DNA from 2 places in the Glaciimonas sp. CA11.2 genome. Region 2 is predicted to be linked to the other one. Evidence: predicted binding sites of a transcription regulator. Region 2 holds the regulator's gene; the other holds the start of a gene.
The links. Region 2 encodes LexA, which represses DNA repair genes until DNA is damaged. Its sites were predicted from a motif close to ACTGTATNNNNATACAGT; they were not measured.
Positions count from the first base shown of each region.

Region 1: a site for LexA is predicted at 4,346-4,363, ahead of RGU75_RS23520 (LexA family protein). Genes of this name have one in related genera too.

Region 1 covers NZ_JAVIWL010000002.1:41,101-49,473, forward strand. Annotated here, with positions in the region: gene RGU75_RS23495 (P-loop NTPase fold protein) at 1-32, opposite strand, end outside; gene RGU75_RS23500 (hypothetical protein) at 512-844, shown strand; gene RGU75_RS23505 (superinfection immunity protein) at 1,803-2,288, opposite strand; gene RGU75_RS23510 (hypothetical protein) at 2,423-2,902, shown strand; partial or broken gene RGU75_RS23515 (SOS mutagenesis and repair protein) at 3,577-3,834, opposite strand; gene RGU75_RS23520 (LexA family protein) at 3,858-4,304, opposite strand; gene RGU75_RS23525 (hypothetical protein) at 5,308-5,775, shown strand; gene RGU75_RS23530 (DUF3293 domain-containing protein) at 6,280-6,708, opposite strand; gene RGU75_RS23535 (HipA domain-containing protein) at 6,861-8,123, opposite strand; gene RGU75_RS23540 (helix-turn-helix transcriptional regulator) at 8,110-8,373, opposite strand, start outside.
Region 2 covers NZ_JAVIWL010000001.1:4,203,964-4,212,336, reverse strand. Annotated here, with positions in the region: gene RGU75_RS18275 (inorganic phosphate transporter) at 1-802, opposite strand, end outside; gene RGU75_RS18270 (DUF47 domain-containing protein) at 935-1,561, opposite strand; gene RGU75_RS18265 (replicative DNA helicase) at 1,692-3,077, opposite strand; gene rplI (50S ribosomal protein L9) at 3,203-3,655, opposite strand; gene rpsR (30S ribosomal protein S18) at 3,682-3,966, opposite strand; gene priB (primosomal replication protein N) at 3,988-4,302, opposite strand; gene rpsF (30S ribosomal protein S6) at 4,355-4,747, opposite strand; gene lexA (transcriptional repressor LexA) at 5,023-5,697, shown strand; gene RGU75_RS18235 (RNA methyltransferase) at 5,917-6,696, opposite strand; gene RGU75_RS18230 (inositol monophosphatase family protein) at 7,029-7,832, shown strand; gene RGU75_RS18225 (DEAD/DEAH box helicase) at 8,369-8,373, shown strand, end outside.

The sequences.
Region 1 (8,373 bases), on a different contig from region 2:
ATCAGTTGATCTTTTGTTTTCTTCAGCGACATATGTATTCAATCCGATAGAGTATGGGCAATCCACTGGAGCGCCCTAAATTATTTGTCCGATCCTATCCGATGGCTGACGGTGAAGCAAATTTGCGCAGTCGTCCGCTACGGACCCAAATCAGACGAGGGTCACAATCTAACTTTCGCGCTTACCAATAAACTTCAGTACTGCACGCTGGGCAGCAACTCGGAAAGATCGTCAGGATTGCAGCGCTCGCATTGCTGACTGTTCTCGTCGGTGAAGAAAAACGACTGCTCGTTGACGCGCCACATTCCTCAGGCTCAGACCCGTCCACCAGTACGAGGGTTATGAGTTGGGTGTCTTGAAGTAAAGAGTGGGCTGTTGCCATTGACGGGTGAAGTCACCGGATAGCGGCTGTGCGCGCATGTCCAGTGGAATGATGGGTTAGGGCGCAGGTGCGCGAGCAACTACATTGATGAAGTAGTCTGAACCAGCTTTACCATCGATAACCGATTCCTTGGCCCAAGCAATTACGGTTTGTTTCTTTGATTTTGCGTCTTGGAACTCGATCAACAACCCGTCTTTGCATGAAGAAACCGGGGTGAGTGTGAAAGCGAATGTTCCTGCTGTGAAGGCTAATTTCTCGGCAGACTACGTTGGAGACAATTTATTTCCAATCACCTGCAGATCATTCGCGATTATGGAAGCGCCACCATTTTTGGCACTTACCTTGATATTGATTGGACCAGCTTCGTGGATGGGTTTGCATCCATCGGCAGCAAATGATGCGAAAGGAATCGCTAGTAATGCCAAAATAATTAATGATTTCATGAAGTTTTCATTCGGTTGAGTTGTGCAAAGTGACTAGCGAAGTGCATAGGACATACTGCCACAGAAAAGTTGGCAAAGCAATATCAGATTCATGGGAGTGGCAATGTCGGCTTTTGGCCGTGAGCTGCCCACCTAAGGCAGATTTCGACGAAGGCGGACTTCCGTAAACGGCAATAAAAATGCCCACCATCTTTCGTGGCGTGCAACTGTGGGATTTTAGAAGTCGTAAAAGTATTATGCCGAACCTGTGTGGGCAATAAAGCTACACTGCAATCAGCTCGGCGATTTTCGCCGCGACCACCGCCATTGAATCTTATGCAGTGCTCAGCCCGCTTCGGGAGGCGAGCGTAGGCTGGCATTGAGGAGAGCGCAATACGTCGTGTTGTGCACGATTGGAACGAGCTGATTACGCATCAGCAGTACCGCAAGCTCTTTGTCGGCGACGCCCTCTCTCGGGAGGCAGCCGCCACGAGCAAGTCGCGCAGCTCTTTAGCTGCCCCCTGTCGGTCGTCCCGCGCGTGGCACAGGAAGACGTCACGAAGGTCAGGTTGCTGCGCTGCTCACGTTTAAACGGTTTCACGGATTGGCGTGAGTGACTGCACTTGGTCGGAAGTGTACGACAGGGACGAACCCGCGCTCGACCAGCGCGGCCGTGAACTGCTGCTGGAGCTATCACTGCTGCTGCCCGACGAGAAGTAGGAAGGGGCGGAGTAAGGTCTGCTGTTGCCATAGCCGCTACGGCGGTCACGGCATACAGGGCATGCATCGGCAGCTGAACTATGTCCACGTACTGGAGCTACGCATCTAGACATACGGTAGTCCTTGAAGAATAAGTATTGACGAAGTGCTTGGTCTATTCCGGGTCAATGTAATCAATTTGCCTTCTAAAAAGGTAGCTTAAATTGCTTCGCAGCACATACCATATTCATGGCAATAGAATGTCCGATCAATGCCATTTTAATATGGCCTATTTTAATTTATATGTACGGCGGAAGAAGTGTTAAATCTGCCTGACAATGTTTACATCTTATGGCTTCGAGTTTTATATCCTCCGCGCAAAATGGGCAGTTCTTCAACCCAGATAGTGACTGATTGTTTTCAGTATCACCGATATGCTTGGCTTTAACTGCCGCATCAGGTGCTCCGGGATTCACTATCACACTGGTCGATTTTTTATATGCCCATACAAGAGCAATGACCCACGGAATCAGAAGCCAGCCGAGTAAAAGATTTAAGACAAAAATTGACTTCTGGTCAGGATGTTTGAGATTGGTAGCCTTAATTGAGGGTAAAAAATAAACCCAAACGCCAAACGCGAATAACAATAACAATAGTACAAATCCCCCAGCATTGCTTCCATCATCGGCGTAAGCAAGCTGCATTGCAGATGACAAAAATACTGCTATCGTAAATTTATGGATTCCGCTTTTAAGCGCGATTTTATGCAGTACGTTCTTCGTCATCACAAATTCCATTTGAGTGTTTTTGTTGCGTCTATGGCAACAATAACACAGCCTGAGAGATCAAATGAATAAATGTTGTTTATTTTGAATGACGGCGAAATATCGCTAATCAGCCGGGTAGGGTCGATCGTAGGGTGGCCATCGCTGAGTGGCAACGTATCCAGTGTGGATTGGCGACATTGGAGTTGGCACTGCAGATTGGTAACCCGCGCCTGATGCCGCAATCGCCGGTCAAAGTCGCCGGTTTCAAAACGGCCATCGACAGCATTGAATGCCTCGCCGCTAAAGTTACGCACTCAATCGGCAGCAACGGCTATACCAGCAGCATCAAGCTCGAAACCAGAACCGAGGAAACCGAAGCTGAGCGCGAGAAACAGACTGATCCAGATGAAGGTATTACCGGCGTTATCGCACAGTGGCGCGATCAGGTTAGCAAAAAGACGAGGGACGTACTGGCGGGGTCACGGGGTAACGTGAAGGAACTCAAACATGCTTATGCCAGCAAGCAGAGTGCGATACCGGGGGGTGAAGCTGGAATGGGGGAAAAATACAGGAGCGGCGGGAAATTATTAAAGAAAACAGGGAAATTGACGGGGTTGACTGACCACTTTTAGCTCAGAGGAAATTCCAGTGTATGTTGGAACGCGAATATCAGCACTCGACGGCGGATTCGGTCTTACACGGATACGAAACCAGCCGTTCAAAAACCATTGGCGAGTAGTAGTCTTTTCAATCGACGAATTGCCGCAATGCGCAGGTGAGCGGACTCCCAAAATCCTATCCAAGAAAGCCAAATGCAATAGTCGCCAACGGTCGCCACGTTAATAGCCAACGGCAGCAATCGCTGCCTTTCGGACGCTCACGAAGTCCGCCTAACTGGCAGCAAAGGGCGAAACCGGCCGCAAGATCACTCGAAGATGGGTACTCCCGCGTCCCTGTGGACAAGTCAGGATATGTGGACAACGGTGAAGCACGTTGCCCACATACCCAAGACTTGCCCACAGGGGACCCTCGCGGCGTTTGCCTCCGGCCTGACGCGCTGCGCTTGCCCCAATTAGAAATAGAACCTTAACTTCATCACATGTCCGACCGTCCCGCCGTTCGCACACACTGGGGAACTTCTTCTGCACGACTTCCTTGACGGACTTGGCCAGTCACTGCCAACTTCGTTGAAGATCACTACTGGATCTATCAATATTCAAACGACCAAAACCAAGAAATTTCGGATGAACCAGAATCGTGGAACCAGACGCAAGAGGCTAACGCCGTGATTGCATGAATTGACACTCTTAATGTGTCTGTCGAGAAAATCGGCATAGAGGGTGTAGTTTGACGACAATGCAATGATGCCGTGCTGGCGCGCCAGATCCTGCAACTGGAACCAGGGCGCTGCCATCTTCACGCCGAGCGCCTTGACTTCGATGGAGCGCGTTACTGCGCAGCCGTCGTTATTCGACAGCACCACGACCGGTTTGCCTTCCAGGCGCGGGTTGAACACGCGCTCGCAACTGACATAAAAATTGTTGACATCCACCAGGGCAAACAACCGGGCAGGCGTGCTGTTCATGGTCAGACCGCAAACTTCCGTACCACCCCAGCCACCACGCCCCAGATCTGCAGATCATCGTCATCGCTGACAATAATGGTCTTGTAGGCAGAGTTTTCAGGGCGCAGTTCCACCACGCCATGGTGGCGGTACAGGCGTTTCAATGTGAATTCATTGCTGATCACAGCAACAACGATGTGGCCATGCCTGGGTTCGATCGAGCGGTCGACCAGCCCCCGGTCGCCAGCCAGAATGCCAGCGTTGATCATGCTGTCGCCCTCGACCGTGAAGTAAAACGACGCTGCCTTATGTTTTACAAGATACGTATTGAGGTCAAGACTTTCCTCGACATAGTCCGCAGCGGGGGAGGGGAAGCCGGCGGGAACTTTGATAAGAAACAACGGAACAGCGAATGCCAAAGGGCGGGTGAAACCTGGAGAGGACGCTGTGCCAGGCTGACTGGTGCGCACGCTTGCGTGCTTTTCAAGGGGCTCATGGAGAACTTAAATATACTGTATGAATGTACAGTATATTATCACCTCAGAGAAACGGCGTTCAGCTATTCTCATACGTATCTGGGTACAGTAGCTATCTGTCCAGTCCCGTTCCTACCAAATAGACGGCAAGTTTCGCGCACACTGGCATTCTGGATATGGGGAAGCAAGCCCAAATCATTAAGCGTTTGTATTCAGGGCGGGGCTGCCCAAGGCAATCTCGCCGACGACCATCGGATACGTGAGTGCAAGGTCTTCGTCAAGCAGGTTTGCATGCGGAAAAATCATAAATAGGGAAGCAAAAATAATTTAATCCCTGAATTTCTTTTTTTCACGCCAGATATCCTGCACAAATGGGGCAGTGGCCCCATATAACTCATGACCGCGGCGCATAATAATATGCGCGTCTGTTAGTCAGAGTGGCGTGGCTTTGCTTATAACCAGGCAGGTTTTTGACAACGTGTTTTGACCGTGCGACTTCTTTAATATTCGACGGCATTCTTAACCTGTGATCTCAGCCATACCTTTGGCTGGGCCTGATCGCATTTCCGGTTGGTGTAACCATAACGGTTTTGAAGACGACGCAAGATCACCACTGACATTTTCCGTGCAGTTGCAGAGTTTTCAATGGAATCAATGGCATAAGGTAGATTATGATGACTTATCCACAGACCTGCCCACACAATCTGGGGATAACTATTTTGAGCGCATGAAAATGCCAGATGCGTCGCGCTCATCTCGGTATAAATGATTTTGTTGTTTTAATAGCCAAGCAATTGCGAAATTTTTTGTGAGCTACGGATAAAACCATGATTTTTCATCTTTTTAAATCGGCTGGCTTTTTAATGTGCAACGCATGTTGAGTATCTGTTCACGAGGTGCCAACGTCCTGCGCGGCGCTCTGGTGTGCATCGACCAGAACAAGCCAAAGCCAAACGTGATCCCGTTCCGTTATGATCCGAGCATGCTCAGGCGCACCATGCAACCGCAGACGGGGGGCGCGGAACAGGGCGACCGCTCGGAAGCGATGCGCTATACCGGCGCACTAGTAGAGACCATCGACATCGAGGTTACGCTTGATGCTACCGATACACGAGAAAATAAGAACGCTGCCAGCCTTGGCTTACGCCCCCAACTGGCGGCTTTGGAGTTACTGGTGTATCCGCAAAGCCAGCAGGGCACGATGGGGGTGTTGCCGCTGACGGCTCCGCATCTGATGTTCATCTGCGGCACACAGCAAGGCTTGCCCGTGCGTCTGATCAATTACGCGATCCGCGAGAACAACTTCGACGCTAATCTGAACCCTGCCTGCGCTACCGTCACGTTGACAATGCAGGTGCTCAACGACACCGATTTGAATTCTGGCGCGCACGATTACCAACAGTTCCTAGCATATCAGCAGGAGCTGGAAGCAATCACAGTTGCAGCGCGGCCGCCAGCCAATTAGCCTGGAAAATTTGGCAAATCAGTTTTTAAAATAGTTCGATGGTCAGTAGGCATTGGCTGCAACGCACAGTCATTTTAATAAAATTGCAATGAAAATTCCAATCTCTCAAGATGATCGAATTTCTCATTTCCGCGCGGAAATCACAGGTTTTATTAAATTATTAATAATTTGATTATTTTCTTGAAGCATTTTCGGGCACAACTGTGCGCTAACCCTATTCAGGCTCACGGACAACCTGCTCGTACAACACCGGCAATCAGAATTGGAGAGGATGGAACTCATGGTCCGATTCCCGGCCGTGGTGCTGCAGATAAATTACTGGAAACCTTGTCTAAGGTTGGCAGGAAGAATTTTGTAAACAGGTGCTAGCTTCAGTCGGCCGTTTCAAAGCGGGTTGACGACCAGCACGGGGTGATTGTTCTTCTGGTCGTCAGTGTTGGAGATCAGTATGGTGAAGACCACGTGATGAAACAGCTCGCGTGCATCTCGATGGATGGAAAGTACCTACCTTAAAACAATTAGTTGGGGCACCGCATCGGCGCCGCACCAGACAATCGCGTTTTGTTCATATTGTTGTCCCAGCACTCTGGCAGATTCACGGGAAAGCCCCAATACGAAGTAGCTGGGTTCCCCGGGCCAGTTTCCGGTTGGATGCCTGCCGGTCCCGTGAAGATAGGTCAGGCTGCGTTTGTTCAGATCATGCGCCAGAACAGCTTGCCTGTTGGCGTTGACGGCATCTCCAAGGTTCTGGCTGAAGGGGTTACAGGCTGTCATGAACGCGCAGCAGTCGAATTTTGATTGCCGGTAGAGCTTTTTCAGCGCGTCATTGACGACACCTATCTGTATCACAAACGAAGGAGGACCATCGACACAGTAGTGTGTTTCCAGGTAGGCCTGGATTATTTGCGGATCGATGTTGCTTGCAGAAATCAAAGGATTTTCTCCTGAATGGCCGACGCCTGTTCGATTGTGCTTGTCATGGAACCGCGGATATATAAATCTGGTATGGGAGAAGTCAGTGTCAGTTCACCTGTTTTGTTCTTGAGCAGGCAGCAGTACCCGCGATTGCCTGTCATATCTGGCATTTACGATTCATTTTCCGACAGCAACGTGCAGTTCGTCACCAACCGGGTCTCCATTACACTGCGAAGGTCATTACCCAGCAAGCGCGCGACCTGGTCGAAGTTTGCCTGAATACGCACCAGAAGTTCGTCCAGATGCGTCGCAGCAGCCTGGTGCGATGCAAATCCGAATCGTGCAAAATCCTTTAACAAGGCAACCCGGGAAATATCCGATCTGCCGGAACAGACTTGCATGACAAGCCGTTTCGGGGTTTCATCCGGATTGGGAACCACGTCAAAGGCGGGTGCAAGGCGCCAGCGCTTCTCGTCGGCAGCATAAATGACCGCATGGTTGCGCGGGTGGTCATCATCGTTGCCCACTACCGCATTGAATACCATCCGGCCAAACAGCTCTGTCCAGTCTTCACGGGGAGCCCCGATGCGGCGCAACTCTTCGGCCAACCGGGGGTAGCTTGCGCCGCTGCTGTCTGCCGGACTGGTCGGCGGGTATTCGACCTGCAACAGCGATGCGCCGCTCACAGCCATGACGCGATGGTGACCATGACGGTCGAACCGCAGAACACGCACGATGCTGCGGCCTCCCATGAAAACGTGGAGACGGGTATCGGCAAAATTAAACCCTGCGTGACGCCCCCATTGCTGGGTGGCGTGCTCCAGCAAGGCGATATCGACAGTGTCCGTCAGCAGACCAGGCTTTACCAACCAGTAGGTGTCGCCATCCTGTATGGTCGCTTTCGGCCTTGCGCCACCCAGGCTCGGGGTTGCAAACAGGCGCTTCCTGAGTGCTGCGTTGAGCGGTGGTCTGTTTTCAGCGATCGCCAGCAGTTCCTGGACCAACGCTTCCAGCTGAGGCAAGCGTGGGCTGGAAAGACTGGCGACGTTTGGCGAAGCAGAGGTGCCAACGGCCAGGGCGCCCCAGCGATCTCCATTTCCCGACAAGACGAGATAACGCAGCGCAGTGCAACCCTCAGGCAGACCATGCGCGCGACGAAGGAGCGTTTGCCCCCAGGAATCCGGGCATGCGTCCCGCAACACATCGTGCAGGCCTCCATAACGCTGAAGTTGTCTTATTTCACCCGCAATAAACGGCAGGTTGACCGGGTCAATTGCCCAAGAAAGACCTGCCTCGACATAGCTCGGGGCATACCGGAACAGGCCGGCACTGGTCACCGGATCAGTCTTGTACCTTCCCACGACCACCCATTGTCCATTGTCGGGACGCTGGAGATAGACGTACAAGGGTTTGTTTGCGCTAGAAATATTCATCGTCGTGCCCGGTTTCAGGGCGTGCCCTGCCAGCAGGGTTGTCCATGTGCCAGAGGTCATTCCTGATGGCTGGTGCCGCATGTTCCAGGACGCCTAAAACATTCAGTGCTGCGAGGTACGCTCCCGCACTCACCGTGAACTCACCACGTTCCATCCGCTGAAGGGTGGGGTGCGAAATGCCAAGACGATCGCACAGGTCGCGCGCTGTGATCCGTTGCGCGATGCGCTGCTTGCGCACACACATTCCCCA
Region 2 (8,373 bases):
TAGCACCGCCTGTTTCGGCACAAAACCCACCAACCGGCTTCAGCTTGGTGATTTTTTGTCCCATCGTTTTAACAATACGCCAGCCACCGAAAAGTGTTCCGAGACTAATAGCGCTATAACAAGATAAAATCACCCACCAAGGCGGCAATGAATCAGAGCCGTTTGAAACACCAGCCGCGATCAATAGCATCCAAATGACACCGATAGTTTTTTGTGCGTCATTACCGCCGTGACCGAGGCTATACATAGAAGCGGACACCAATTGCAAACGACGGAACCACTTATCGACCTTGCGTGGCGTTGAGCGTACAAAAATCCAGGACACCAGCACCATCATAATCGAGCCGAAAACAAATCCAAGCAACGGTGACAGAACAATAAAAGCGATAGTTTTAATGAGGCCAGAAGAAATCAACGCGCCCGTACCCGCTTTAGCTACTGCCGCACCAACCAAACCACCAATCAGCGCGTGCGACGACGACGAGGGAATTCCATAGTACCAAGTTAAAATATTCCAACAAATAGCGCCGATCAGTGCGCCGAACACAACGTAATGGTCGACCACTTCAGCGTGAATGGTGCCCTTTCCGACCGTGGCAGCGACATGTAGCTGGAAAACCGCGATCGCTACAAAGTTAAACACTGCGGCCATTGCGACAGCCTGTTGCGGCTTCAAAACACCTGTGGAGACCACCGTGGCGATAGCATTCGCGGCGTCATGAAAGCCGTTCATAAAGTCGAACACTAACGCCAGCGCAACAAGGAAAGCAAGAACGTAAATACTGATATGAAGAGTTTGCATGGAAAATTGAGTCGTTTTAAATACATCGAGGTGGCACGATAAGTATTGACACTTATTATCGTAGACGGCAGCTGAGTTAGCTGCCCCACCATGGCTCAGCACGTTATTTCAACCGTGCTGTGGCGAAAAACCTTAGGCGTTTTCTACGATGATGCCTTCAATGATGTTGGCGACGTCTTCACAACGATCCGTCACTGTTTCCAAAATTTCATAAATTGCTTTTAATTTAATCAACGTACGTACATCCGGTTCGTCGCGGAAAAGCTTTGACATCGCGGCACGCATGACATGATCCGCATCTGACTCGAGACGATCAATCTCTGCACAAATTTCCAGAATTTTTGTCGAGTTGTCCATGTTGTGTAGTAAAGCTACCGCTGACTTTACTTTTTCTGCACAAGCTAAACATAATTCTGCCAGGCGCTTTGCCTCGGGCGTAATTGCCTTAATATCGTAAAGCGAGATCGTCTGTGCTGCATCCTCTAATAAATCAAGGATGTCATCCATACGCGTGATCAGTTTATGGATATCGTCACGATCAATTGGCGTAATGAACGTCTTGTGCAGCATATCAATCGCTGCATAAGTAATCTTGTCGGCTTGTTTTTCGATGCTTTCAATGGCGTGGACCCGAATTTCCAGATCGTCGAAATTGGTCATCAATGCCACCATTTCTTTCGCACCCTTTACGCACAACTCGGCATGTTGGTTAAAGAGCTCAAAGAATTTGCCCTCGGTGGGCATCAATCGTGCAAACATATTTTCTCTCTCTTCTTCATTAAATCTGGATTAAATCTGTGCTGTAATACAAGGAACTCGTCAATCTAATGCCTGTTACCTGGCAGCAAAAATGATGCATCAATAAACATTACAACGTTATGCCAAGGCATTAGTCTCCACCCTGCGGAGCGGCAAGGCCACCGGCATAGTTCTCAAATTTTGTGTATTGTCCAAGAAACGTCAGTCTCAAGCTACCAATTGGTCCATTACGTTGTTTACCAACAATGATTTCCGCTGTACCTTTTTCCTGAGAGTCAGGGTTGTACACTTCATCACGATAAATAAACAAAATAACATCAGCATCCTGTTCAATCGCACCTGATTCACGCAAGTCTGACATGATCGGACGTTTATTTGGACGTTGCTCCAAGGAGCGATTCAACTGAGATAACGCGATCACCGGGCACTGTAATTCTTTCGCCAAGCCTTTTAAATTTCGTGATATTTCAGAAATTTCAGTAGCACGATTTTCACCTGCCGTATTCCCTGACATCAACTGCAAGTAATCGATGATGATCAATCCTAACTTACCGCACTGTCGAGATAACCGGCGCGCACGCGCCCGAAGTTCCATTGAGCTTAAGGCTGGCGTTTCATCAATATATAGCTGTGCATCATTCATTTTTTGGATTGCATGCGTCAAGCGTGGCCAATCCTCATCATTCAGTCGTCCCGTACGCAGACGATGCTGATCAAGTCGACCAACAGAGCCCAGCATACGCATCGCTAATTGCGTGCCGCCCATTTCCATAGAGAACACGGCAACTGGCAGTCCACTCTCTATAGCGACAGTCTCACCAATATTGATAGAAAACGCCGTTTTTCCCATCGATGGGCGGCCAGCAACAATAATAAGGTCGCCAGGCTGCAAGCCAGATGTCATTTTATCAAGATCAGCAAAGCCGGTTGGTACCCCGGTAATTTCGCTTTGATTGTCGCGGCTATATAGTTCGTCAATGCGCTCGACAACCTGAGTCAATAAAGGTTGGATTTCTTGAAAACCTTGTGCGCCACGCGAACCCTCTTCGGCAATAGCAAAAATCTTCGACTCAGCCTCATCCAGCATCTGCTTCACTTCTTTGCCCTGCGGACTGAAAGCCTGGCCCGATATTTCATCTGCCACTGTAATCAACTTACGCAAGATGCCACGGTCGCGCACAATTTCGGCATAGCGGCGAATATTAGCGGCCGAGGGCGTATTTTGAGCCAGCGCATTGAGATAAGTCAAACCGCCGACCTCCTCTGCCTTGCCGGTACTACCAAGCGACTCAAATACGGTAATGACATCCGCTGGTCTGGAGTTATTGATCAACTTGACGATATGTTGAAAAATAATGCGATGGTCGTACCGATAGAAGTCGTCTGCACGAACGAAATCGGCGATTCTATCCCAAGCGGCATTATCGAGAAGCAACCCGCCCAAAACGGATTGCTCCGCTTCGATTGAATGGGGTGGTACGCGTAGTGAATCTAACTGTGGATCTGAAGGTGGCATGGCGCGAATTATACCTGCTTACAAGTTTAGCTCTGTTGCAGTAAACCAAAAAAAGGACAATAAAAAAGCCGGGAGAACCCGGCTTTTTAACATTTCAACAAATACTCGTAGCGCACTCAATCAAATTAAGCGTGCTCGCCGATCACAGCAACAGTCACGTCAACCAGGACGTCAGTGTGCAAAGATACAGCAACGGCGTGGTCGCCAACGATCTTCAAAGGACCGACTGGCAAACGCACTTGCGATTTTTCAACAGCAAAACCTTGCTTGGTCAACGCCTCAGCGATATCAGCATTGGTAACAGAACCGAACAAACGGCCATCAACACCTGATTTTTGCGAAATCTTCACCGTCAAACCGTTCAATTTTTCGCCTTGCGCTTGGGCGGCTGCCAATTTAGCAGCTGCAGTTTTTTCCAGCTCTGCGCGTTTAACTTCAAATTCAGCAATTGCTGAAGTTGTAGCACGGCGAGCAAGACGTTGTGGAATTAGAAAGTTACGTGCATAACCATCTTTTACACGAACGACTTCACCAAGATTGCCGACATTAACGACTTTTTCTAACAGAATAATTTGCATGTTTTTCTCCTATTTCAAGTCGTCAATTAAACGTTGTGCAGATCGGTGTAAGGCAACAACGCAAGGAAACGCGCGCGTTTGATCGCGGTGTCAACTTGACGTTGGTAAATTGCCTTAGTACCTGTCAGGCGTGCTGGCATAATTTTGCCATTTTCCTGAACAAAATCTTTCAACGTATCGACGTCTTTGTAATCAACGCTAGCAACGTGTGCTGCTGTGAAACGACAAAACTTTTTACGCTTGAACAGCGGGTTTTGTTGTTGACGCTTGTTTTTCAGTTTGCTTTTATCGAACTTTTTACCGAATGCCATTTGAGGCTCCTGTATAAATAATTAGGCCGCAGTTTCAGCTGCAGCAAATTCAGTGATGTGAAATACCAGACTTTTACCGTTGCGACTCTTGCGTGCCAAAAATCCTGTGAACCAGTACTGACCACCCAATACCGTCTGATTGAATCGCCCCGATATCTCGCCTATGGCAAGAGCGGCAATTTCGAACTCAACCTGACGTTGGATACCCGCTTCATGTGGTGACGAACGACTCAGCAATATTGCTGAAACGATCGGGATACCCGCTGGCGTATAACGCAATACTTCGCGCTCTGCGATTTCGGCAACCAATTGAAGCGCGTTGTTGAGTTGATTCACTCCGGTCTATTTGGAAAATGGTGACGCAATGAATGCAAGTTAATCGGCAAAATTAGGCGGCTGCCGGGGCTGATGCTGGCGCAGCTGGTGCTTCAGTACGATGGCTTTTAGCAGCATCTTCCTTTTGCACAGCCTTCATCATTGGCGATGGGCCAGTTTCAGCTTTTTTCAGCTTGACCGTCAGGTGACGCAAAACAGCATCATTGAACTTAAAGCCAGTTTCGATTTCGGTCAGTGTTTCGCTGTCGCATTCGATGTTCAAGCAAACATAGTGTGCTTTTGCCAATTTTTGGATCAGGTAAGCCAATTGACGGCGACCCCAATCTTCAACGCGATGAACGATACCGCCACGTGTAGTGACAATACCCTTATAGCGTTCGATCATTGCAGGCACTTGCTCGCTTTGATCCGGATGGACGATAAACACGATTTCATAATGACGCATGTAAGCTCCTTTTTGGACTGTTGAAAATAGCCCACCCCGGCGTCAAGACGAGTGTGGGAAGAGGAAAGTCGATAACTATACAGTGAAATCCTTCAAAACTCAATGCTCAATACACATGATCGTCATACAGACAAATAGATTGTCAAATTTACTTGCATTCAACTGAATACTGTACAAAAATACAGACTGTTTATATACACAGTTCGCCGGTGGCATAAATCGCAGCATGAACGCCATATTCTCGCACCAGCCCTTATTCGACAACCGCTATCAATATGATCAAATTAACTGCACGCCAACAACAAATACTTGATCTCATCAGGGATGCTATTGAGAACACGGGTTTCCCTCCGACTCGCGCTGAAATCGCATCCGAGTTAGGATTTCGCTCAGCCAATGCAGCTGAAGAGCATTTGCAGGCGCTTGCACGCAAAGGCGCCATCGAAATTTCGCCGGGGACGTCTCGCGGAATACGGCTTCTTGCAAAAGGCCCTAGCCCGACTAGTAAGCGCAATAATGATGACATCGGGCAGCAATTTACCTTACCCCATCCTGCATTAATGCAACTCAATCTTCCATTGGTGGGACGCGTGGCTGCCGGATCACCAATCCTGGCACAGGAACACGTTCAGGCACGATACAACATTGATCCTACCTTTTTTAGCGATAAACCGGATTACTTGCTGAAGGTACGCGGCATGTCTATGCGTGATGCCGGTATTCTTGATGGGGATCTACTAGCTGTCAAAAAAACGGAATCAGCGAGAAACGGTCAAATAGTCGTAGCACGACTGGGCGATGACGTCACCGTCAAGCGATACAAAAAAACTGGCTCTTCGATACAACTACTACCAGAAAATCCAGAATTTGAACCGATCATTGTCAGCGAAGATCAAGATGACTTTGCGTTAGAAGGCTTAGTGGTGGGATTAATGCGGAACTGGGGCTAATCCTTAAAAATGCAATTATCGGCTCGATCAGAGCTGATAATTGCAAGCGTATCAAGGCGCACTTTTTAATGAAGACGTAAGCTAATTAACCTAAATAGCGCATTTGAAAGCCCCTCTCAGGATGAAAAGCGGCATCTCTTAGCGTTAATCAAAACTACTCAAAAATTCCTTAATTACTTTTGAAGCAATAATTTTTAACACCCGGAAAAAATTTCTCCATCAATCAAGACGCCGCCGCTTAGTCAAAATCTGATTAGCGATACCGCGCAAAATATTCACCTCTTCAGTTTCCAACCCTGCGCGTGCAAACAAACGCTTCAGGCGTGGCATCAATTTTTTCGGATGTGCCGGATCGAGAAAATCGATTTCAATCAGTGCTTTTTCCAAATGGGCAAACATACCTTCAATCTCAATCAGATTAGCGGTATCGCCGTGAAATCCGATCTCGTCACTTGACTCACTCTCGCCAGGCGGTTGTTCAGCGCTAGCCGCGACCCGAAACTCATAAGCTAATACTTGCACCGCTTGCGATAAATTTAAGGAGGAATAATCGGGATTCGCCGGAATGTTAATTAATACATTACATTTCTCGACGATTTCATTCGGCAAACCATAGCGCTCGCTTCCAAATAATATTGCCCCAGTCAGGGTTTTATCTGTCGCTAGTTGCTCCGCCACCGCTCTTGGTGCCATCACAGGTGGAGAAAACTCGCGGAGGCGCGCACTTAGCGCAGCTGCATAATTGCACCCGATCAAGGCCTGTTCGACAGTCTCGACGATTCTGGCTGACGATAGAATATCTTGCGCACCGCTTGCTAATGCAATTGCCTCATCACGCTGTAAAACGTCCGGATAGCGGGGATTCACCAGGACCAGCTCGGAAAATCCCATTGTTTTAATAGCACGTGCAGCTGCGCCAACATTGCCGGGACTACTGGTATCAACCAGTACAAAGCGTAGGCGATTGAAAAGAGACGTGTTGGTTTTTGTCAGGTTCATTTAAAATAGCGTCATTCGCAGGTTAATTTTCAGGAAACGCTGATGTTTAGTGTCTTGGAGTATTAGCCGGGAGCCTGTCGGTCTGACCGGATCAAAGTGAAAAATGCACTGAACGAGGACAGATTTTGCCAGATTCGCAGCACCGATAGCCAGCTATTGGTCGAGAAACTGATGAAACATGACCTGACCAGATCATTTTTCAGCCGATTCCGCATAGCCCGTCAGGCCCTTGTTACCGTCAAGACGGCCTGCATCGCTCATTATTAATAATATAGGTTGGTTCTGTTCCCATTAGGCACAGTGCCGCCATTTTAACGGAACCGAATCCAGATATGCATCCTATGCTCAATACGGCCATCAAGGCCGCCCGTCGTGGTGCCGCAGTCATTTCGCGCGCCTCCTTCGATCTCGACCTGCTTCAGGTAGAAAAAAAAGCACATAACGATTTTGTCACTGAAGTTGATAAAAATGCCGAAGCGGCAATTATTGACATTTTGAAGAACGCCTATCCAGACCACGCCATATTGGCCGAAGAGTCCGGTGCGTCCGACAATCTACATGACGAAAACGAAAACGTCTGGATTATCGATCCAATCGATGGCACTACCAACTTCATCCATGGCTTTCCACAATACTGCGTGTCGATTGCGTTACAGCATCGTGGACAAATTACCCAAGCCGTCATCTATGACCCAACTCGTAATGATTTATTTACCGCTAGCAAGGGCGCTGGCGCTTACTTAAATGAAAAACGTATCCGTGTCAGCAAACGCACTCGCATTGCAGATGGCTTGATTGGAACCGGCTTTCCTTTCCGCGAGACCGAAGGGCCGGTCATGGACGAGTACATGAAAATGTTCCGCGTAATGACACAAAACTGCGCTGGTCTGCGCCGCCCCGGCTCGGCTGCGCTCGATCTGGCATACGTTGCAGCGGGTCGCCTGGATGGTTTTTTTGAAAAAGGTTTAAAACCGTGGGACATCGCGGCTGGTACTTTGCTGATTACGGAATCTGGCGGTATCGTCGGTAACTTTGTTGGGGATTCTGATTACCTCTACAAAGGCGACGTATTGGCTGGCAACCCTAAAATATTCGCACAATTGGTTAGTTTATTATCGCCATACGCAAAAAAGTAGAAAAAAACTGAATGGCATCCTATCCTAAAGATGAGGCCAGAATGTCACAAGGGAATAGGTTCAGGGATATCACTAAAGTGGCGTGATTTGAACCAACTGATCGACTCAAATGATCGACGCCTCTGACGGCATCATATGTTTTTATATGATGCCGTTTTCACATCAAAAGCGCCAAATGTTTTGTGATATTTAGCTGCCAATCACCGTGCGATGCGATGAAGGTCGATGGCAATTCAATCACTATTGAAAAACACTAACGATAAAAATTTCGCTACACTTTTAATGACTGAGAGAGAAATCCAAAAATTTCGAACGATGCCGCGCAAACGCGCGGTTTGTTGTTGTTCGCTGTTATACTTCTGCCTTATGCGGCCATTCACCAGTCAAGTGTCGCCGTAAGGGAGCGAGAAAAGTTTAGTTCAGAGGGCTTTTTAGCTGTCTCAACAATTGCTTGCTAGTTCCTGAATTCATTAATCCCGTTTGCCTGCGACTGGCGCCCGAGCGGCGACAGGCCGATATTCTTCTATTGAGCTTCCATGTT